One region of the Streptomyces sp. NPDC013455 genome, then DNA from elsewhere that is predicted to be linked to it. Evidence: riboswitches for the same ligand, from Rfam matches in the RefSeq annotation. Region 1 holds a riboswitch; the other holds the start of a gene.

Region 1 (10,568 bases):
CCCGACGGCTGGGCCTTCTCGCACTTCTTCGAGGGCCCCTACGTCGCCTCGACCGAGCGCGCCCTGCAGCAGGCCGAGGCGCTCCAGCAGCCGTACCAGGCGCGGCTGCTCTCCGTACCCGGCCTCTACATGCTCACCCTGTGGCTGCACGGCGACTGCACCGGAGACGGCACCGAGGGCCATCCGGCGGCCACCGACCTGCTCGTCCCGCTGGCCCCGGCACCGCCCGGCATCCCGGCCCACCGCCCCTTCCGGGTGGCCGAGTTGCTCCCGGTGCTGACCCATCGGGCGACTCCTCTCCCGCTGCTCGGCTCGCCTGCCTGATCCGACACCCGCGTACCCCGTCACCCGCGAGGGAAGCGGGGTACGCCCGGACTAGTCCCATCCGGCCAGTACGAACCACCCGAATTGACAGTGCAGTTGGGCTGAACCGCCCGGGCGGGTGACGCGTCATGAACCTGTGAGAAGCGGTGCTGTGAAATCCCTGCGGAACGACGCGCGGAGGACAACACTGGACTGAGACCGACTCTTCATCACGGGGGACGGACATGATCACACCACAGCGAAAGATCCAACCCATGTGCCAGCACCAGCCGCCGTGCCCGACAGCCGAATCCGCCGACCGGGAGTCCGCCCGCCTCGTGGCGCACCACCCGGAGCAGGGCTGGAGCCTGCTGTGCAACGGCGTCCTGCTCTTCGAGGACACCGGTGAGCTGCTGCCCGACGGCCGCATCATCGCCCCGCACCGCCCACTCGGTACGGACCAGGTGGTGACCGCGGCCTGACCACGGCACAGTGACCTGAGGGGCCGGCCGCACGCACCCCGTGCGTACCGGCCCCGATGTGTGCCCCCCGCCCCGCACGCGCAGGGCCGCTCCTCCGGCTGGTCGGATCGCCGGTTCGGAGGTGGGATGGAAGCAAGCGAGGTCCTTGCAGGCGGGCACGTCCGCGGGTGTCTCCCCGCCCGTGCCCGTGCCCGTGCGGAACGGTGGAGCCATGTCCGGTTACGACGCCTCGGCGGTCGCGCGAGTGGTGGTCGGAGTGAGCGGTTCCCTGGGCAGCGTCACGGCCCTGCGGCGGGCCACCGCGCTGGCCCGCCGGCTGGGGGCCGAGCTGTGGCCGGTGCTGGCCTGGGAGCCCCCGGGCGGTGACCCGGCCGCGCGGCGCTCACCCGCCGGCGACCTGCCGGTCGAGGAGTGGCGGCGGCTGGCCCGGCAGCGGCTGGCCGCGGTGCTCGACGAGGTCTTCGGTGCGGAGAGTCCCGGAGTGCCCATGCACGCCCTCGTCGTCCGGGGCGCCCCGGGCCGCGCTCTGGTGGCGGCCGCGAACCGCGAGGACGACGTCCTGGTCGTGGGCGCCGGCCGGCGCGGCCTCCAGCGGGCTTTCTCGGGCCGGGTCTCCCGGCACTGTCTGGCCCACGCGGTCTGCCCCGTCCTGGCGGTGCCGCCTTCCCCGCTGGAGGCCGACCTGCTCTCCGTCCACCGGCGCAACATCTGGCATCTGCGCATGGACACCAAGGGGCTGTGAGCGGCGCGGGCCCCAGAGGGTGTCCCGTCGACCAGGCCGGATCGGCGAGCGGCGTCCGGTGCCGCGCATCGCACGGCGGAGGAGGGAGTCCACGCGGAGCATCGGCGACCGACGACAACGCGGCGAGGCGCGGTGCCAGGCGCCGGCAACCCGGGATGATCGGCGAGACACCCCGAGGTCCGCGCCGCACGGAGGATGGCCCTATCGTGACCGGCATGCAGTCCTACACGATCGGCCAGGCCGCGCGGCTGCTCGGCGTCAGCCCGGACACCGCCCGCCGCTGGGCCGACGCCGGCCGGGTGGCCACCCACCGCGACGAATCCGGGCGGCGCCTCATCGACGGCCGTGACCTCGCCGCTTTCTCGGTCGAGCTGGCCAAGGGGGCCGGCGGCGAGGAGGACACCTCCCCCCACACCTCCGTCCGCAACGCCTTCCCCGGCATCGTCACCGCGATCAAGCTCGGTGACGTCGCCGCCCAGGTCGAGATCCAGGCCGGCCCGCACCGACTCGTCTCCCTGCTGACCCGGGAAGCCGTGGAGGAACTGGGCCTGGAGGTCGGCATGGAGGCCACCGCGCGCGTGAAGTCCACCAACGTGCACATCGACCGCGCCTGACGGCCACCCGGCCGCGCCATGTGAACGCGACGGGTTCCGTCGGCCCCGCGCCCATGCGTCCCGCCGGCACCGTCGCCCGCGCCGCGCCGCCCTCCAGGCGCAGCACCGGTCGCCCGGCAAGGCCACCACCGCGATGCTGCACTGCCGGGAGCCGTCGCACACCCCTCGTCCGGCCGGGCACGCGCACCGGTGCCCGCACCGCCGTCCCCGGCACGCCGGCAGCTGCCCGCCCGAGGACGCCGTACGAACGCACATGCAAGCCGCCAGTCACAAGTCCTGCGCTCATGCGATGCGACAGGAGACTTCCACCTCGCAGATGCGGCAGTATCATCGCCGCACGGCCGATCCACGGTCGTACCGGGCGCGACGCTTGTCCCACAGAACTCGAGGTGCAGATCGTGATGACCCGTTCCGTGCGCCGGACACGCCGGACAGCGCAGCTGGCCGGTGCGGGGGCCGCCGCCCTGATGGCCCTGAGCGGCTGCTCGTCCTCGTCCGGCTCCTCCGGCTCCTCCGGTGCGAAGGGCTCCGCCGGCGCGCCGAGGCTCTCCGGCACGGTCACCGTCTTCGCCGCCGCCTCCCTGAAGGAGAGCTTCACGACCCTGGGGAAGGAGTTCGAGAAGCGGCACCCGGGCACCCGGGTCGGCTTCAACTTCGGGGGCAGCGACGCCCTCGCCGCGAGCATCACCAGCGGCGCCCCGGCGGACGTCTTCGCCGCCGCCAGCCCCAAGACCATGGCGATCGTGACGGACGCGAAGGAGGCGGCCGGCACCCCCGCCACCTTCGTCCGCAACCAGCTGGAGATCGCCACCGCGCCGGGCAACCCGCACGAGGTGGCCTCCCTGAAGGACCTGACCGAGCCGGGGCTGAAGGTCGTCCTCTGCGACAAGACCGTGCCCTGCGGCGCCGCCGCCCAGAAGGCCCTGGACGCCGGCGGACTGAAGCTCACCCCGGTCTCCTACGAGCAGGACGTCAAGGGCGCGCTGAACAAGGTGGAGCTGAAGGAGGCCGACGCGGCCGTGGTCTACAAGACCGATGTGCGGGCCGCCGGTGACAAGGTCGAGGGCGTGGAGTTCCCCGAGGCGGCCGGGGCCGTCAACGACTACCCGATCGCGCTGCTGAAGAACGGGGAGAACACCGAGGCCGCCGAGGCGTTCATCGCCCTCGTACGGTCCGCCGAGGGCCAGAAGGTGCTGACGCGGGCCGGGTTCCTCAAGCCGTGACCGCGGCGCACGAGACCGAGACCGCGGCCGGCCCCCGCCCGGGCCGACCGCGGCGCCGGCTCCCCGCGGGGGGCCGGCGCGGGGCGCCGTTGCCGCTGCTGCTGCCGGGGGCGCTGGCGATGGCGTTCCTGCTGCTGCCGCTGCTCGCACTGCTGCTCCGCACGCCCTGGCGCACTCTGCCGGACCGGCTGACCAGCGCCGAGGTGTGGCAGGCACTCCAGCTCTCCCTGGTCACCGCCACCGCGGCGACCGCCGTCAGCCTCGTCCTCGGGGTGCCGCTCGCCTGGCTGCTGGCCCGCACGGACTTTCCCGGCCGGGGCCTGGTACGCGCCCTGGTGACGCTGCCGCTCGTGCTGCCGCCGGTGGTCGGCGGTGTGGCGCTGCTGCTCGCGCTGGGCCGCAACGGCGTCATCGGCAAGTGGCTCGACACCTGGTTCGGGATCACCCTGCCGTTCACCACCGCCGGGGTGGTGATCGCGGAGGCGTTCGTGGCGATGCCGTTCCTGGTCATCAGCGTGGAGGGCACCCTGCGCGCCGCCGATCCGGCGTACGAGGAGGCGGCGACCACGCTCGGCGCGTCCCGCTTCACCGCGTTCCGGCGGGTCACGCTGCCGCTGATCGCGCCCGGCATCGCGGCCGGCGCCGTGCTGGCCTGGGCCCGGGCGCTCGGCGAGTTCGGCGCGACGATCACCTTCGCGGGCAACTTCCCCGGCCGTACCCAGACCATGCCCCTCGCGGTGTACCTCGCGCTCCAGAACGACCCCGAGGCCGCCATCGCCCTCAGCCTGGTGCTGCTGGCCGTGTCGATCGCGGTGCTCGCGGGGCTCAGGAACCGTTGGACGAGGCAGGTGTGAGGATGCCGGGAAGAACCGGACGCGCACCCGGTGCCGGCGCCCACCGGAACACGGCTCCCGAGACCGGCCGCGACGCGGGCCTCGACGCCCGTCTCGTCGTCGACCGGGGCGCCTTCCGGCTGGACGTGACCCTGACCGCCGCGCCGGGAGACGTCGTCGCACTGCTCGGACCCAACGGCGCCGGCAAGACCACCGCCCTGCGCGCGCTCGCCGGGCTGACCCCGCTCACCGACGGCCACCTGCGCCTGGACGGCACCCCGCTGGAGCACACGCCCCCGGAGTCCCGGCCGGTCGGCGTGGTCTTCCAGGACTACCTGCTCTTCCCGCACCTGTCCGCCCTGGACAACGTGGCCTTCGGACCGCGCTGCCGGGGAGCGGGCAAGGCGGAGGCCCGCGCCCAGGCCGCGGCCTGGCTGGAGCGGCTGGGCCTGGCCGGCCACGCGGGCGTCAAACCGCGCCGCCTGTCGGGCGGCCAGGCCCAGCGCGTCGCCCTCGCCCGCGCCCTCGCCACCCGGCCCCGGCTGCTGCTCCTGGACGAGCCGCTGGCGGCCCTGGACGCGCGTACCCGGCTGGAGGTCCGCGCAGGGCTGCGCCGCCACCTGGCCGAGTTCGAGGCGGTCTCGGTGCTGGTCACCCACGACCCGCTGGACGCCATGGTGCTCGCGGACCGGCTGGTGGTGGTGGAGAGCGGCCGGGTCGTGCAGGAGGGCACGCCCGCCGACATCGCCCGCCACCCGCGCACGGACTACATCGCCCGGCTCGTCGGTCTCAACCTCTACCGGGGACAGGCCGCCGGGCACACCGTACGGCTCGACACGGGTCCCGCGATCACCACCACGGAGGAGCTGTCGGGGCCGGCTTTCGTGGCGTTCCCGCCGTCCGCCGTCACCCTCTTCCGGGACCGGCCCTCGGGGGCCAGCGCCCGGAACCTGTGGCGCTGCGAGGTCGCCGGCCTGGAGACGCACGGCGACCAGATCCGCGCCGACCTCACCGGTGAGCTGCCGCTCGCGGCGGACCTGACGACGGTCGCCGCCGCCGAGCTGGACCTGCGCCCGGGTGCACCAGTCTGGGCGACGGTCAAGGCGGCGCAGACCCACGCATACCCGGCCTGAGCGCACCGGCGCTCTACGGTGGGTGCCCATGACGCTGAGCATCCGCAACCAGCTCCCCGGAACCGTCACCGAGGTGCACCCCGGCGAGGTCATGGCCACGGTCAAGGTCCGGCTGGACGACGGCCCGCACCTCACCGCCGCCATCACCCGCGAGGCCGCCGAGCAGCTCGCCCTCTCCCCCGGCACACCCGTCCGCGCGCTGGTGAAGTCGACGGAGGTCTCCCTGGCCACCAGGCGCGTCGAGGGCCTGTCGATCCGCAACCAGCTCCCGGGCACCATCGCCCAGCTGACCACCGGTGAGGCCATGGCCTCCGTGAAGATCGCCGTGGCCGGCGGCCGGATCACCGCCGTGATCACCATGGAGGCGGTCGGCGACCTCGGGCTCTTCGTGGGCTCCGACGTCATCGCCCTGATCAAGGCGACCGAGGTCTCCCTGGCGACGGCGTAGGAACGGGTGAGGGCCCCGTCCGTGCCACGGACGGGGCCCTCACCCTTCGCTCACTCAGTCCTCGTACGCGTCCAGCGGCGGGCAGGAGCACACCAGGTTGCGGTCGCCGAAGGCCTGGTCGATGCGGCGCACCGGCGGCCAGTACTTGTCGGCGGCCGAGACGCCGGCCGGGAAGACGGCCTCGTCGCGGCTGTAGGCGTGCGTCCACTCGCCGCCGAGCGCGGCGGCGGTGTGCGGGGCGCCCCGCAGCGGGTTGTCCTCCGCGGGCCACTCGCCGGAGCCGACCTTCTCGATCTCCGCGCGGATGGCGATCATCGCATCGCAGAAACGGTCCAGCTCGCTGATGTCCTCGGACTCGGTCGGCTCGATCATCAGCGTGCCGGCCACCGGGAAGGACATCGTCGGCGCGTGGAAGCCGTAGTCGATCAGGCGCTTGGCGACGTCGTCCACGCTGACGCCGGTCGCCTTGGTCAGCGGGCGCAGGTCGATGATGCACTCGTGCGCCACCAGGCCGCCGGGGCCGGTGTACAGCACCGGGTAGTGCGGCTCCAGGCGCTTGGCGATGTAGTTCGCCGACAGCACCGCCACCTGGGTGGCCCGCTTCAGGCCCTCGCCGCCCATGAGGCGGACGTAGGCCCAGGAGATCGGCAGGATGCCGGCGCTGCCCCAGGGGGCCGCCGAGATCGGCCCGACGCCCGTCTCCGGGCCCGCCTCCGGCTGGAGCGGGTGGTTCGGCAGGTACGGCGCCAGGTGCTCGCGGACCGCGACCGGGCCGACGCCCGGACCGCCGCCGCCGTGCGGGATGCAGAACGTCTTGTGCAGGTTCAGGTGGGAGACGTCACCGCCGAAGTGGCCCGGCTTGGCCAGGCCGACCAGCGCGTTGAGGTTGGCGCCGTCGACGTACACCTGGCCGCCGGCGTCGTGCACCCGGGCGCAGATGTCGGCGACGTGCTCCTCGAACACACCGTGCGTCGACGGGTAGGTGATCATCAGCACCGCGAGCTCGTCCCGGTACTGCTCGATCTTGGCGCGCAGGTCCTCGACGTCGATCTCGCCGTCCTCGGCGGTCTTGACGACGACGACCTTCATGCCGGCCATCACGGCGCTGGCCGCGTTGGTGCCGTGCGCGGAGGACGGGATCAGACAGACCGTGCGCTGCTCGTCGCCACGGGCACGGTGGTAGCCGCGGACGGCGAGCAGACCGGCCAGCTCGCCCTGGGAGCCCGCGTTCGGCTGGAGGGAGACCTTGTCGTAGCCGGTGACCTCGGCGAGACGGTCCTCCAGCTCGTGGATGAGCGTGAGGTAGCCCTGGGCCTGCTCGGCGGGCGCGAAGGGGTGCAGCTGGCCGAACTCGGGCCAGGTGACCGGCTCCATCTCCGTGGTCGCGTTGAGCTTCATGGTGCAGGAGCCCAGCGGGATCATGCCGCGGTCGAGCGCGTAGTCGCGGTCGGCCAGCTTGCGCAGGTAGCGCAGCATGGCGGTCTCGGAGCGGTGCTGGTGGAAGACCGGGTGGGTGAGGTAGGCGTCGGTGCGCAGCAGCGCCTCGGGCAGGGTGTCCTCGGCGGTCGCGTCCAGCGCCTCGACGTCGGCCTCGGCACCGAAGGCGGCCCAGACGGCGCCCAGCTGCGCCCGGGTGGTCGTCTCGTCACAGGCCATGGAGACGTGGTCGGCGTCGACCAGGCGCAGGTTGACGCCGTTGTCCCGGGCGGCGGCGACGACCTCGGCGGCCTTGCCGGGCACGCGGGCGGTGACGGTGTCGAAGAACGCGCCGTGGACGATCTCGACACCGGCGGCCCTCAGGCCCTCGGCGAGGACCGTGGCGTACCGGTGGGTGCGCCGCGCGATGGTCCGGAGCCCGTCGGGCCCGTGGTAGACGGCGTACATACCGGCCATCACGGCGAGCAGCACCTGCGCGGTGCAGATGTTGCTGGTCGCCTTCTCGCGGCGGATGTGCTGCTCGCGGGTCTGCAGCGCGAGCCGGTAGGCGCGGTTGCCGTCGGCATCGAGGGAGACACCGACCAGACGGCCGGGCAGGCTGCGCGCGAACTTCTCGTGCACCGCCATGTAGCCGGCGTGCGGCCCGCCGAAGCCCATCGGCACACCGAAGCGCTGGGTGGTGCCGATGGCGATGTCGGCGCCCAGCTCCCCCGGGGAGGTGAGCAGGGTGAGCGCGAGCAGGTCGGCGGCGACGGTGACCAGGGCGCCCAGCTCGTGCGCCTGGTCGATGACCGGCTTGATGTCCCGTACGGCACCGGAGGCGCCGGGGTACTGGATCAGCACGCCGTTGATCTCGCGCTCGGCGACGCCGGCCGGGATGCCCTCGCTCAGGTCGGCGACGACGACCTCGACACCGGTCGGCTCGGCACGGGTCTCGATCACGGCGATGGTCTGCGGCAGCGCGTCCGCGTCGACCAGGAACAGGCCCTTCTTGTTCTTGCCCATGCGCCGCGACAGGGCCATCGCCTCGGCGGCGGCCGTGCCCTCGTCCAGGAGCGAGGCGCCGGAGGTGGGCAGACCGGTGAGGTCGGCGACCACGGTCTGGAAGTTCAGCAGCGCCTCGAGCCGGCCCTGCGAGATCTCCGGCTGGTACGGCGTGTAGGCCGTGTACCAGGCCGGGTTCTCCATGACGTTGCGCAGGATGACCGGCGGCGTGAAGGTCCCGTAGTAGCCCAGGCCGATCATGGAGCCGAGGACCTGGTTGCGGTCGGCGAGCGAGCGCAGCTCGGCGAGCACCTCCGCCTCGGTGCGGGCGCCCGGCAGGTCCAGGGCATCGGCGTTCTTGATCACGTCCGGGACCGCGGCGGCGGTCAGCTCGTCGAGCGAGCCGTACCCGACCTGCGCGAGCATCTTGGCCCGCGCCTCGTGGTCGGGACCGATGTGGCGCTGCTCGAAGGGAATGCCCGCTTCGAGCTCCGAGAGCGGCGTGCGGTGGGCGGTCATTGCGGAGGCCTCCTGGTCTGACGCGACCTTCGAGGGGCACCACGGCGCGGGTACCCCGACGGCCTCCCCCTCTGTCATCTCAACCTGAGAGCTTCACCGGGCACCCGTGGGGGCCGGCTTTCACCGTCGGTGAGAGCGGAAGCCGTCGACACCCGCTCTGCTTTCCAGAGTGACCTCGTCCGTGCGGTACGTGGGCCTGAGAGATTCCGGGGAGGATTTGCTCCTTCGGCGCCTCCGAGGTGGTCGGAGGACTCTCCCGCACGGGGTCAGCAGCCGCTGTCAGCCTACCAGCGAGGTCAACGCCCGGGCCTTCGAGTGGCCGCCTCCTTGATTGTGCTCTTTTGTAGTGCTTACGGATGAGTTGCGACCACGTGGAGGGAGAGGGACCGTGCAGACCGACATCGATCCGCGCAACCTGATCGGCCGCAAGGCGTTCGACCGCAATGGCACCAAGATCGGCACCATCGACGAGGTGTACCTGGACGACGCGACCGGCGTACCCGAATGGGCGGCCATACGCACCGGCCTGTTCTCCCGGGACGCCTTCGTCCCCCTGGAGCCCAGCGAACTGGTCGACGGCGCCCTCCGCGTCCCCTTCGACCGCGCCCTGATCAGGGACGCCCCCGACTTCGGCGTGGGCCGCCACCTCTCCCCCGAGCAGGAACTCCAGCTCTACCACCACTACGGCCTCGACGTGACCTCACCTCCCCCCTTCCCGGACCACGACTTCGGCAAGCTGGCGGGCTCGGAGGAAACCTGACCGGCGGCCTCACCGTGCGGGGTCCGGGGCGAAGCCCCGTGTCGGCCACTGATCGGCGCACCGGGACGGACGGGCGGGCGGGAAAGAACCGGAACCAACGGCAACGGGTCGGCCGGCTCCAGCGCGGGATCACCGACGAAGAACGTCCGCACCCGCCCCGGAGACGACTGCGGCGTCTCGAACCGCACCGTCACCCTCCCCAGACCGCTGCCCTGCACCCACCCGTGCCCGTACTCCGCGTGCCGCACGTCCTGCCCGGCCCGCCACTGCCGCTCGGCCGGCTCCGGCCGCTCCACGGCAGCCTCGCCCCCGCTCCCCGGGCTCCCCACGCCCCGCGGGCCCCCCGCACCCGCCTCCGGCTCCTCCACCGAACGCACCGGCATGGCCTGCGCGAACAGGTCCTCCTGGGTGTAGTCGGCGAGCCCGGACACCCCCACGCCGAGCAACCGGACCCCGCCGGTGGTGTCCACCGAGTCCAGCAGCCGCGCGGCCGCCTCACGGATGACCGCCGGGTCGTCCGTGGGCCCCCTGAGCGTCTCGGAGCGGGTCAGGGTGGAGAAGTCGTACCTCCGCACCTTCAGCACGATCGTCCGCCCCGACAGCCCGGCCCCCCGCAGCCGCCGCACGCACCGGTCGGCCAGCCGCTGCACCTCCATGCCGACCCGCAGCCGGTCGTGGATGTCCACGTCGTACGTGTCCTCCACCGACACCGACTTCGCCTCCCGCTCGGCCACCACGGGCCGCTCGTCGCGCGCCAGGGCCATCGCGTACAGCGCGTGTCCGTGCGCCTTGCCGAGCAGCCGGACCAGCTCGTCCTCGCCGGCCTCCGCCAGCTCCCCCACCGTGGTGATCCCGGCCCTGCGCAGGTGGTCGCCGGTGGCAGGTCCGACGCCGGGCAGGGTCCGCACCGGCATCGGCCCCAGCAGCGCCCGCTCGGTCCCCGGCTCGATGAGCACCAGGCCGTCCGGTTTGGCCTGCTCGGAGGCGATCTTCGCGAGCATCTTGGAGGCGGCGAGTCCCACGGAGCCGGTGAGCCCGGTGACCGCCCGGATGTCCGCGCGCAGCTTCGCCCCGGCCAGCCGGGCCGACT
Region 2 (10,568 bases), on a different contig from region 1:
CGAACGCACCCTGGACCTCAGCCAGTACCTCGGCCAGCAGATCACGCTGAGCTTCACGGCCACCGAGGACTCCAGCCTCCAGACCAGCTTCGTCGTCGACGACGCCACCCTGACGACCGGCTGACCCCCCCGCACGGCGCGCAGAGGGAGGCGGATCCCCGGGGACCCGCCTCCCTCTCCCACGGACCCGGCCGGGCCGGGGGGTGAGACACCCCTGAGGGGTGCGACACCCCTTAGCACTCGATGATGTTCACCGCGAGCCCGCCCCGCGCCGTCTCCTTGTACTTCACGCTCATGTCGGCGCCGGTGTCCTTCATGGTCTTGATGACCTTGTCCAGGGACACCTTGTGCGAGCCGTCGCCGCGCATCGCCATCTTCGCGGCCGTGACCGCCTTCACCGCGGCCATGCCGTTGCGCTCGATGCACGGGATCTGGACCAGGCCGCCGACCGGGTCGCAGGTCAGGCCGAGATTGTGCTCCATGCCGATCTCGGCCGCGTTCTCCACCTGCTCGGGGGAGCCGCCGAGCACCTCGGCGAGGGCGCCCGCCGCCATGGAGCAGGCGGAGCCGACCTCGCCCTGGCAGCCGACCTCGGCGCCGGAGATGGAGGCGTTCTCCTTGAACAGCATGCCGATCGCACCGGCGGCGAGCAGGAAGCGGACCACGCCCTCCTCGTCGGCGCCGGGCACGAAGTTCACGTAGTAGTGCAGGACCGCCGGGATGATGCCGGCCGCGCCGTTCGTCGGGGCGGTGACGACCCGGCCACCGGCCGCGTTCTCCTCGTTGACGGCCATCGCGTAGAGCGTGATCCACTCCATGGCGAGGGCCTGCGGGTCGCCTTCCGAGCGCAGCTTGCGCGCCGTGTTCGCGGCCCGCCGGCGCACCTTCAGACCGCCCGGCAGGATGCCCTCGCGGGACATGCCGCGGGCCACGCACGCCTGCATCACCCGCCAGATCTCCAGCAGGCCCGCGCGGATCTCCGCCTCGGTGCGCCAGGCCCGCTCGTTCTCCAGCATCAGCGACGAGATCGACAGACCCGTCTCCCGCGCCAGGCGCAGCAGCTCGTCGCCCGTACGGAAGGGGTACTTCAGGACCGTGTCGTCCAGCTTGATGCGGTCCGCGCCCACCGCGTCCTCGTCCACCACGAAGCCGCCGCCGACCGAGTAGTACGTCTTGGACAGCAGCTCGGCGCCCTCGGCGTCGTACGCCAGGATCGTCATGCCGTTGGCGTGGTAGGGCAGGGCCTTGCGGCGGTGCAGGACCAGGTCGTCGTCGAAGGAGAAGGCGATCTCGTGCTCGCCGAGCACGTTCAGCCGGCCCGTCGCCTTGATGGTGTCCACCCGCTCGTCGGCGTGCTCCACGTCCACCGTGCGCGGCGAGGCCCCCTCCAGGCCGAGCAGTACCGCCTTCGGCGTGCCGTGGCCGTGGCCGGTGGCGCCGAGCGAGCCGTACAGCTCGCAGCGCAGGGACGCGACGGAGCCGAGCAGCTCCTCGTTGCGCAGCCGGCGGGCGAACATGCGCGCCGCGCGCATCGGGCCGACCGTGTGGGAGCTGGACGGGCCGATGCCGATCGAGAACAGGTCGAAGACCGAGATGGCCACGGATGACTCCTCAATACGGGGGTGGTGCAAAAGGTGGTGCAAAGGGCTGGTACAGGGGCGCGGGCACCGCGCACGCCGGTACTCCCAGTGTGCGCGGTGCCCCGCGAAAGGTGACTTACTTGTTCAGACCCGGGTACAGCGGGTGCTTGTCGGCGAGCGCCTTCACGCGCGCCTTGAGCGCCTCCGCCTCGGCCGCCCCGAACGGGGCCGGTGCCTTCAGCGCCTCGGCGATCACGTCCGCGACCTCGGCGAAGTCCTCGGCCGTGAAACCGCGGGTGGCCAGGGCCGGCGTACCGATCCGCAGGCCCGAGGTGACCATCGGCGGACGCGGGTCGTTCGGGACGGCGTTGCGGTTGACCGTGATGCCGACCTCGTGGAGCCGGTCCTCGGCCTGCTGGCCGTCCAGCTCCGACTCGCGCAGGTCGACCAGGACCAGGTGCACGTCCGTGCCGCCGGTGAGCACGTTGATCCCGGCCTCGCGGGCGTCCGCCGCGGTCAGCCGCTCGGCGAGGATGCGGGCACCCTCCACCGTACGGCGCTGGCGCTCCTTGAAGTCCTCGCCCGCCGCGACCTTGAAGGAGACCGCCTTGGCCGCGATCACGTGCTCCAGGGGACCGCCCTGGAAGCCCGGGAAGACGGAGGAGTTCAGCTTCTTCGCGAACTCCTTCTTCGCGAGGATGATGCCGCCGCGCGGACCGCCGAGGGTCTTGTGGGTGGTGGAGGTGACCACGTGCGCGTGCTCGACCGGGTTCGGGTGGAGACCGGCGGCGACCAGGCCCGCGAAGTGCGCCATGTCGACCCACAGGTACGCCTCGACCTCGTCGGCGATCCGGCGGAACTCCGCGAAGTCCAGCCGGCGCGGGTACGCCGACCAGCCCGCGATGATCACCTTCGGGCGGTGCTCCTTGGCGAGCCGCTCGACCTCGGCCATGTCGACCAGGCCGGTCGCCTCGTCCACGTGGTAGGCGACCACGTCGAACTGCTTGCCGGAGAAGTTCAGGCGCATGCCGTGGGTCAGGTGGCCGCCGTGCGCCAGGTCCAGGCCGAGGATGGTGTCCCCGGGCTGGGCCAGCGCGAACAGGGCCGCCTGGTTGGCGGAGGCACCGGAGTGGGGCTGCACGTTGGCGTACTCGGCGCCGAACAGCTCCTTGATCCGGTCGATGGCGATCTGCTCGGCGACGTCGACGTGCTCGCAGCCGCCGTAGTAGCGGCGGCCCGGGTAGCCCTCGGCGTACTTGTTGGTGAGGACCGAGCCCTGGGCCTCCATCACCGCGAGCGGCGCGAAGTTCTCGGACGCGATCATCTCGAGCGTGGACTGCTGACGGTGCAGCTCGGCGTCGACCGCGGCGGCGACCTCCGGGTCCAGCTCGTGCAGGGGCGTGTTCAGGACGGTCATACGGCTACGACTCCTCAGCCGGCGTTCTGGGCGGTGTACTCGTCGGCGGAGAGCAGGTCGGCCGGCTCCTCCGTGACGCGCACCTTGAACAGCCAGCCGCCCGCGAAGGGGGCCGAGTTCACAAGCGAGGGGTCGTCGACGACGTCCTCGTTGATCTCGGTGACCTCACCGGTGACCGGCGAGTACAGGTCGGAGACCGACTTGGTCGACTCCAGCTCGCCGCAGGTCTCGCCCGCGGTCACGGTGGAGCCGACCTCGGGGAGCTGGGCGTAGACGACGTCGCCGAGCGCGTTGGCCGCGAACTCGGTGATGCCGACCGTCGAGACGCCGTCCTCGGCGGCCGACAGCCACTCGTGCTCCTTGCTGTAACGCAGCTGCTGGGGGTTGCTCATGGCCTGAATTCTCCTGTACGCGCGGGAGTGCTGGTGAAGGGGGGACTGCGGAAACTGCTCGTGAGCAGGGGAAATGTGCGCAGGGTCACGTCGGGGGGACGCGTGGTCGTGCCCCGGGGACGTGCCGCGCCCAGTCTCTACTTCTGGCGCTTGTAGAAGGGCAGCGCCACGACCCGGAAGGGCTCGTGGCTGCCCCGGATGTCCACGCCGACACCCTCGGTGCCCGGCGCGGCGTGGCCGGCGTCGACGTAGGCCATGGCGATCGGCTTGCCCAGGGTGGGGGAGGGGGCGCCGGAGGTGACCTCGCCGATCACCTCGCCGCCGGCGACGACGGCGTACCCGGCGCGCGGCACCCGGCGGCCCTCGGCGACCAGGCCGACCAGCACCCGCGGGGGCTCGGCCGCGGCCCGCTCGGCGGCCCGCGCGAGCGCCTCGCGCCCGACGAAGTCGCCCTCCTTCTCGAACTTGACCACCCGGCCGAGCCCGGCGTCGAAGGGGGTGAGGGAGGTGGTCAGCTCGTGCCCGTACAGCGGCATGCCCGCCTCCAGGCGCAGCGTGTCCCGGCAGGACAGACCGCACGGGACCAGGCCGGCGCCCTCGCCCGCCTTGGTCAGCGCCTGCCACAGCTCCACCGCGTGCTCCGGCTTCACGAACAGCTCGAAGCCGTCCTCGCCGGTGTAGCCCGTGCGGGCGATCAGCGCCGGGACGCCGGCGACCGTGCCGGGCAGGCCCGCGTAGTACTTCAGGCCGTCCAGGTCGGCGTCGGTGAGCGACTTCAGGATGCCGGGGGACTCCGGGCCCTGCACCGCGATCAGCGCGTACGCGTCCCGGTCGTCGCGGACCTCGGCGTCGAACCCGGCCGCGCGCTCGGTGAGCGCGTCCAGCACCACCTGGGCGTTGGAGGCGTTGGCCACGACCATGTACTCGGTCTCGGCCAGCCGGTAGACGATCAGGTCGTCCAGGATGCCGCCGTCGGCCTGGCAGATCATGGTGTAGCGGGCGCGGCCGACGCCGACGGAGGCGATGTTGCCGACCAGGGCGAAGTTCAGCAGGGCGGCGGCCCCGGGGCCGGTGACGGTGATCTCGCCCATGTGGGAGAGGTCGAAGAGACCGGCCTTCGTGCGCACGGCGACGTGCTCGTCGCGCTCCGAGCCGTAGCGCAGGGGCATGTCCCAGCCGGCGAAGTCGGTCATCGTCGCGCCCAGCGAGCGATGCACGGCATCGAGCGCGGTGTGACGGAGTTCGGTACTGCTCATCGGTCGGTCGTCTCCCAAGGCAGATGGGACGGGGCGAGGAACGTTCCTCCCCATCTGTCATCGGAACCTGAGAGGTTCGCCGGAACCGCCACAGGGACGATCTCGGCTTGCACCTTGGGTGGGGCCGCCGTCGCGGCGGCCCGCTTTTCAGATGTGCCTCGCCCGCGCGGTAACGGGGCCTGAGAGATTCAAGGGAGGGACTTGCTCCTTCGGCGCCCCAGCGAAGCTGCCGGGGACTCTCCCGCGCGGATTCAAACGGCCGGTATGCAGTTGGCGGGCTCATCATTGCACGCCGCGCCCCGGCCCGTCAGGGCCCGCCTCTGTAACCGACCTGTGGCCGTACGCACACGGAACCGCCGATCTCCGCCATTACCTTCCCTTTACATGAAGCGGGCAAGGGACGACCGAGCCCATCGGGGAGGACGATCACGGTGAACAGGACCAGGGCGTACGTCACCGCCACCACCGCCGGCGCCGGCCTCCCGGTGCCGGAGCAGACCCGTGCCCCGGCCCGCGCCCGGCGCTCCGCGCGCACCGCCCCGGTCGTCCGCGACCTGCGCGACCGGGCCGGCCGCAGCCCGCGCGCCCTGGTCTTCGACCCCCGGGACGTGGTGGTGGTCACCGGCCTGCCGGGCAGCGGCAAGTCCACCCTGATGCGCCGCGCGGTCCCCGGCCGCCGTGTCGACTCCCAGGACACCCGCGACCGTTTCGCGGCCCGCCTGCCCCGCTTCCTGCCGTACGCGCTCTACCGCCCCCTGGTCCGCCTCGCCCACTACGCCGGCCTGCGCCGCGCGCTGCGCGCCGACGGCGGTGTCGTGGTGCACGACTGCGGCACCCAGGCGTGGGTGCGCACCTGGCTCGCCCGCGAGGCCCGCCGCCGCGGCGGCACCCTGCGCCTGCTCCTCCTCGACGTCACCCCGCAAGCGGCCCGGGAGGGCCAGCGCGAGCGCGGCCGGGGCGTCTCCCGGTACGCGTTCCGCCGCCACCGCCGCGCGACCGCCCGGCTGCTCGGCGCGGTGGAGCGGGGCGAGCTGCCCGCGGGCTGCGGTTCGGCGGTGCTGCTGGACCGGGCCGCGGCGGACACCCTGCACCGCGTGGACTTCTCCGCGTGAACCGTTCCGGGCGGGCGGGCACCGGCCACTGTCACCGCCACCCGCTAGCCTTCATGCTCACAGCAGTGGTTCCCAGCAGGCGGTAGGCAGATGGACTTCCCGGCGGACTTTCCCGCGGACTTCCCGGCACAGGCGCACCCCCACCCGCACGGCGGTTGGCCCGGCAACGAACTGGAGGAGGTGCTGTCGGCGTCCCTCGGCGTGCCCACGGCGGGCGGCCGGATCGTGGAGGTGCTCGGCCGGAGCCTGCTGTGGATACCGCTGCCCAACGGCGGTGGCCCGGACAGCGGCTCGCTGGACCTGCCGGCCATGGACATCGACGGCCAGGCGTACGTCCCGGTGTTCAGCTCCGAGGAGCAGCTGCGCCAGGCGGCCGGCCCCCACATGTCGTACACCGTCGCCCCGGCCGTGGAGTTCGCCCAGGGCCTGCCCCCGCAGGCGGGCATCGCGGTGAACCCGGGCGGTGTGGCCGGCATCCCGCTGCCGCCGGAGGCCGTGGCCGAGCTGTGCCGGGTGGGCCGCACCCCGCTCGACGGGCCGGGCAGCGGCGGCCGGGTGCGTCTCTTCGAGCCCGACTGGCAGGACGACCCGGTCGACTTCCTCTCCGCCGCCTCCGCCGAGTTCGCCGCAACCGGCGTGGTCCTCACCGCCCGCCGCTGCCTGGCCGCCGTGGAGACGGCCGACCCGGTGCTGTTCGTGGGCGTCGAACTCTCCCGCTGGGAGGGCGATCTGCGGGCCGTGCCGCTGGACGCGCTGGGCCGGGCACTCGGCAGGGTCCCGGTCGGGTGGCCGGTCAACCTCGTGCTGCTGGACGTCGCCCAGGACCCGGTCGCCGACTGGATGAAGGCGCACGTGCGGCCCTTCTACCAGCACGGCCACTAGCTTCCGGCCACCGGCACGGCCCCTGGCACCCGGCCCGGACGCGGCCGCCCCCGAGGGGCGCGGTACCCCACCGCGCCCCCGCACCCGCGCACGAACAGAAGGACCCGAGCCACCAGGCGCATAAGCTGTCCCCGAACGCGGGGCACTGACGAAGAAGGGCACGACGAGTGAGCGCGAGCCACAGCGGCAGCGTAGGCGGCGGCGTGGAACACATGCTGCGCCAGGTCACGCCTGGACGCTACGACGCCTACGAGGCCCTGCTGCGCGCCCTCGCCACCCCGTCCTCCGGCCAGATCTGGATGCTCCTGTGGCACGGCCAGGCCGGCGCACCGGACGCCCAGTACGGGGACATGGAGGTGGAGGGATTCCACTACGCCCCGTGCGTGACCTCCGCCCAGGAGCTGTCGGCCAGCGGCTGGAACCGCTCCTACGAAGTGGTCGACGGCCTGGACGTGGCCCGCACCCTCTACCCGGACCACTACGGGCTCTGGCTCAACCCGCACGCCCCGGGCGGCGGGGTCGGCGTCCCCTGGCTCGACCTGCGCCGCATCGCCACCGGACTGGACCGGCAGCCCGCCGGCCCGCTCAGCCTGTCCGAGCCCGGCATCGAGATCCCGCAGTTCTACGCCCTGCTCGCGCAGAACGCGCACCGCACCCCCGCGCTCCGCTCGCTGCGCCGGGCCTGGGTGCAGCCGGCGCTCGGAGCGCCGTACCTCGCCATCGGCCTGGACGTGTACGAGACCTCGCCGGCCGCGGTCGACTCGGTGCGCGCGATGATGCAGCAGTCCATCGGCGCGGTGCCGGAGGGCCTGCCGGTGTCGACGGTCGCGATGACCGACGACCACGACCCGGTGGTGATGTGGATGCGGACCCACGCGCGCCCCTTCTACGACCGCGAGGCCCACGCCCCTGCGCCGCAGCCCCAGCTGCAGGCCCCGCCGGCCGCCGGGTACGGCTACGGCTACCCCCCGGCGCACGGCGGCTACTGACCAACGGGCCCGCCGGCCCGGCCGTTCGGGGCCGGGCGCAGTATTTACACGGACGACCCGCTTCTGCGCGCGTAGACATCTGCGCTACGTCCTGAACCGCGCCAATTCTTCCCCTTGCCCCAACTGGACCGCGTCCGGGGTGCGTTACCCACTGTTCGGATAACGGAATCCCCTGGACTGCATCACGGTTGCGCATACTTTCGCCGTCAGACCTGGCGGGTGATCGCGGCCAAGCTGAAGACTCGCGACTCAGACATGAGGTCGAGACCTCGTGATCGATGGCAAGTCGACAAAGCCGCAAACCGCGGCAGGCGCAGGCCGGTCACCACCGGCGAGAGGGGTCGCTCACCGTGACCGCACCGATCGAGACCACCGGGGCGGCAGCCGAGGCACAGCCGGAGGCTGTGCTGGAGGGTGCCGATAAGGGGCAGATCGAGGGTCGTTCCCTGGGCCAGATCGCCTGGACCCGGTTCAAGAAGGACAAGGTCGCCGTCGCCGGCGGCGTCATCGTCGTCCTGCTGATCCTCCTGGCGATCCTCTCGCGCCCCCTCCAGGCCATGCTGGGGCTCGACCCCAACGCCTTCAACCAGGACCTGATCAACCCGGACACCTCGCTGCCCAAGGGCAGTTGGGGCGGTATGAGCGCGGACCACCCGCTCGGTGTCGACCCCAAGTTCGGCCGGGACATCGCCACCCGCATCCTGGAGGGCTCCTGGGTGTCGCTGGTCGTCGCCTTCGGCGCCACGGTCCTGTCCAACGTGATCGGCGCGATCATGGGCGTCATCGCGGGCTACTACGGCGGCCGGGTCGACTCGATCATCAGCCGGCTGATGGACACCTTCCTCGCCTTCCCCCTCCTGCTCTTCGCGATCGCCATCTCCGCCACCCTCCAGGGCGGCGCGTTCGGCCTCAACGGACTGCCGCTCCACCTGAGCGTGCTCATCTTCGTCATCGGCTTCTTCAACTGGCCGTACCTGGGCCGGATCGTGCGGGGCCAGACCCTCGCCCTGCGCGAGCGCGAGTTCGTGGACGCCTCCCGCGGCATGGGCGCCAAGGCGCCGTACATCCTGTTCCGGGAGCTGATGCCCAACCTGGTCGGCCCGATCATCGTCTACTCGACGCTGCTCATCCCGACCAACATCCTCTTCGAGGCGTCCCTGAGCTTCCTCGGCGTCGGCATCCAGCCCCCGCAGGCGTCCTGGGGCGGCATGCTCCGCGAGGCGGTCACCTTCTACCAGGTCGACCCCGCGTACATGATCGTCCCCGGACTCGCCATCTTCGTGACCGTCCTGGCCTTCAACCTGCTCGGTGACGGTCTCCGCGATGCTCTCGACCCGCGCAGCCGCTGACGCCTGCCGCAGAGAGCCCGACAAGTTTCCAATCAATGGAGGGGAAAGCGCCCATCATGCGAAGGTCAGCGCTGGCCGCGATCGCGGCCATCGGCTCCGCCAGCCTGTTTCTTTCGGGTTGCAGCAAGGCCGATGAGAACAAGAACGAGAACGGCACCAAGTCGGCCGGGGCCAACGCCGCGACCAAGGGCGTCGTCAACGTGTCGGACAAGAAGGGCGGGACGGTCACCTACGAGATGGCCGACGTCCCGGACTCGTTCGACCCGGGCAACACCTACTACGCGTACATGTACAACCTCAGCCGGCTGTGGGCCCGCCCGCTGATGACCTTCAAGCCCGGCCCGGGCGACGAGGGCAACACCCTCGTCCCGGACCTCGCCGAGGGCAAGGGTGTCCCGAGCGACGGCGGCAAGACCTGGACGTACAAGCTGCGTCCGGGCCTGAAGTACGAGGACGGCACGCCGATCACCTCGAAGGACGTCAAGTACGCCGTCGAGCGCTCCAACTTCGCGCGTGACGTGCTCTCCCTCGGCCCGAACTACTTCCAGCAGTTCCTGGCCGACGGCGACAAGTACAAGGGCCCGTACAAGGACAAGAGCGGCAAGGGCCTGTCCTCCATCGAGACGCCGGACGACACCACGGTCGTCTTCCACCTGAAGCAGGCCTTCCAGGAGTTCGACTACCTGGTCGCCGCCCCGCAGACGGCCCCGGTCCCGAAGGCCAAGGACAAGGGCGTCGACTACGTCAAGCACATCGTGTCCTCCGGCTCGTACAAGTTCCAGAGCTACGAGGACGGCAAGCAGGCCGTCCTGGTGCGCAACGAGAACTGGGACCCGAAGACCGACCCGCTGCGCAAGCAGCTGCCGGAGAAGATCGTCGTCAACCTGAAGGTCAACCCGGAGAAGATCGACCAGGACGTCCTCGCGGGTGACGCGATCGACCTGGCCGGCACCGGTGTCCAGGCCTCCACCCAGGCGAAGGTGCTCACCGACGCCGCCAAGAAGGCCAACACGGACAACACCTACGGTGGCCGCCTCGTCTACATGGCGATCAACACCAAGGTCGCGCCGTTCGACAAGGTCGAGTGCCGCAAGGCCGTGCAGTACGCGATCGACAAGGTCTCGGTGCAGACCGCCGAGGGCGGCCCGATCCGCGGTGACGTCGCCTCCACCGTCCTGCCGCCGGACATCCCGGGTTACGAGAAGTCCGACGCCTACGCCACCAAGGACAGCAAGGGTGACACCGCCAAGGCCAAGGAGCAGCTGAAGGCCTGCGGCAAGTCGTCGATCAGCACCAACATCTCGGCGCGCTCGGACCGTCCGCAGGAGGTCGACGCGGCCACGGCGATCATCAACTCGCTGAAGAAGGTCGGCATCAACGCCACCCTCAAGCAGTACCCGTCCGGCAAGTACTTCACCGACTACGCCGGTGTGCCGAAGTTCACCGAGAAGCAGAACATCGGTCTGATCATGATGCAGTGGGGTGCCGACTGGCCTTCCGGCTACGGCTTCCTGCAGCAGATCCTGAACGGCAAGGCGATCAGCCAGTCCGGCAACACCAACCTGGCGCAGTACGACAACAAGGACGTCAA

The links. Region 1 has a riboswitch for glycine ahead of gcvP (aminomethyl-transferring glycine dehydrogenase). Riboswitches for the same ligand answer to the same signal wherever they lie in the genome.
Region 2: linked by a shared signal. The riboswitch ahead of gcvT (glycine cleavage system aminomethyltransferase GcvT) and the one ahead of gcvP (aminomethyl-transferring glycine dehydrogenase) in region 1 are both predicted to bind glycine.

Annotation. Positions count from the first base shown of each region.
Region 1 is NZ_JBEYCX010000020.1:9,467-20,034, reverse strand. Features, by position in the region: gene ABZ576_RS27220 (hypothetical protein) at 1-324, shown strand, start outside; gene ABZ576_RS27215 (DUF5999 family protein) at 579-785, shown strand; gene ABZ576_RS27210 (universal stress protein) at 997-1,527, shown strand; gene ABZ576_RS27205 (helix-turn-helix transcriptional regulator) at 1,743-2,141, shown strand; gene modA (molybdate ABC transporter substrate-binding protein) at 2,543-3,364, shown strand; gene modB (molybdate ABC transporter permease subunit) at 3,361-4,218, shown strand; gene ABZ576_RS27190 (ABC transporter ATP-binding protein) at 4,221-5,330, shown strand; gene ABZ576_RS27185 (TOBE domain-containing protein) at 5,359-5,778, shown strand; gene gcvP (aminomethyl-transferring glycine dehydrogenase) at 5,833-8,718, opposite strand; glycine riboswitch at 8,893-8,987, opposite strand; gene ABZ576_RS27175 (PRC-barrel domain-containing protein) at 9,107-9,478, shown strand; gene ABZ576_RS27170 (DNA polymerase IV) at 9,400-10,568, opposite strand, start outside.
Region 2 is NZ_JBEYCX010000007.1:289,971-300,538, reverse strand. Features, by position in the region: gene ABZ576_RS14890 (M28 family peptidase) at 1-124, shown strand, start outside; gene ABZ576_RS14885 (L-serine ammonia-lyase) at 234-1,601, opposite strand; gene glyA (serine hydroxymethyltransferase) at 1,717-2,997, opposite strand; gene gcvH (glycine cleavage system protein GcvH) at 3,012-3,389, opposite strand; gene gcvT (glycine cleavage system aminomethyltransferase GcvT) at 3,527-4,645, opposite strand; glycine riboswitch at 4,803-4,899, opposite strand; gene ABZ576_RS14865 (AAA family ATPase) at 5,077-5,757, shown strand; gene ABZ576_RS14860 (enhanced serine sensitivity protein SseB) at 5,848-6,639, shown strand; gene ABZ576_RS14855 (enhanced serine sensitivity protein SseB C-terminal domain-containing protein) at 6,852-7,628, shown strand; gene ABZ576_RS14850 (ABC transporter permease) at 7,979-8,977, shown strand; gene ABZ576_RS14845 (ABC transporter substrate-binding protein) at 9,013-10,568, shown strand, end outside.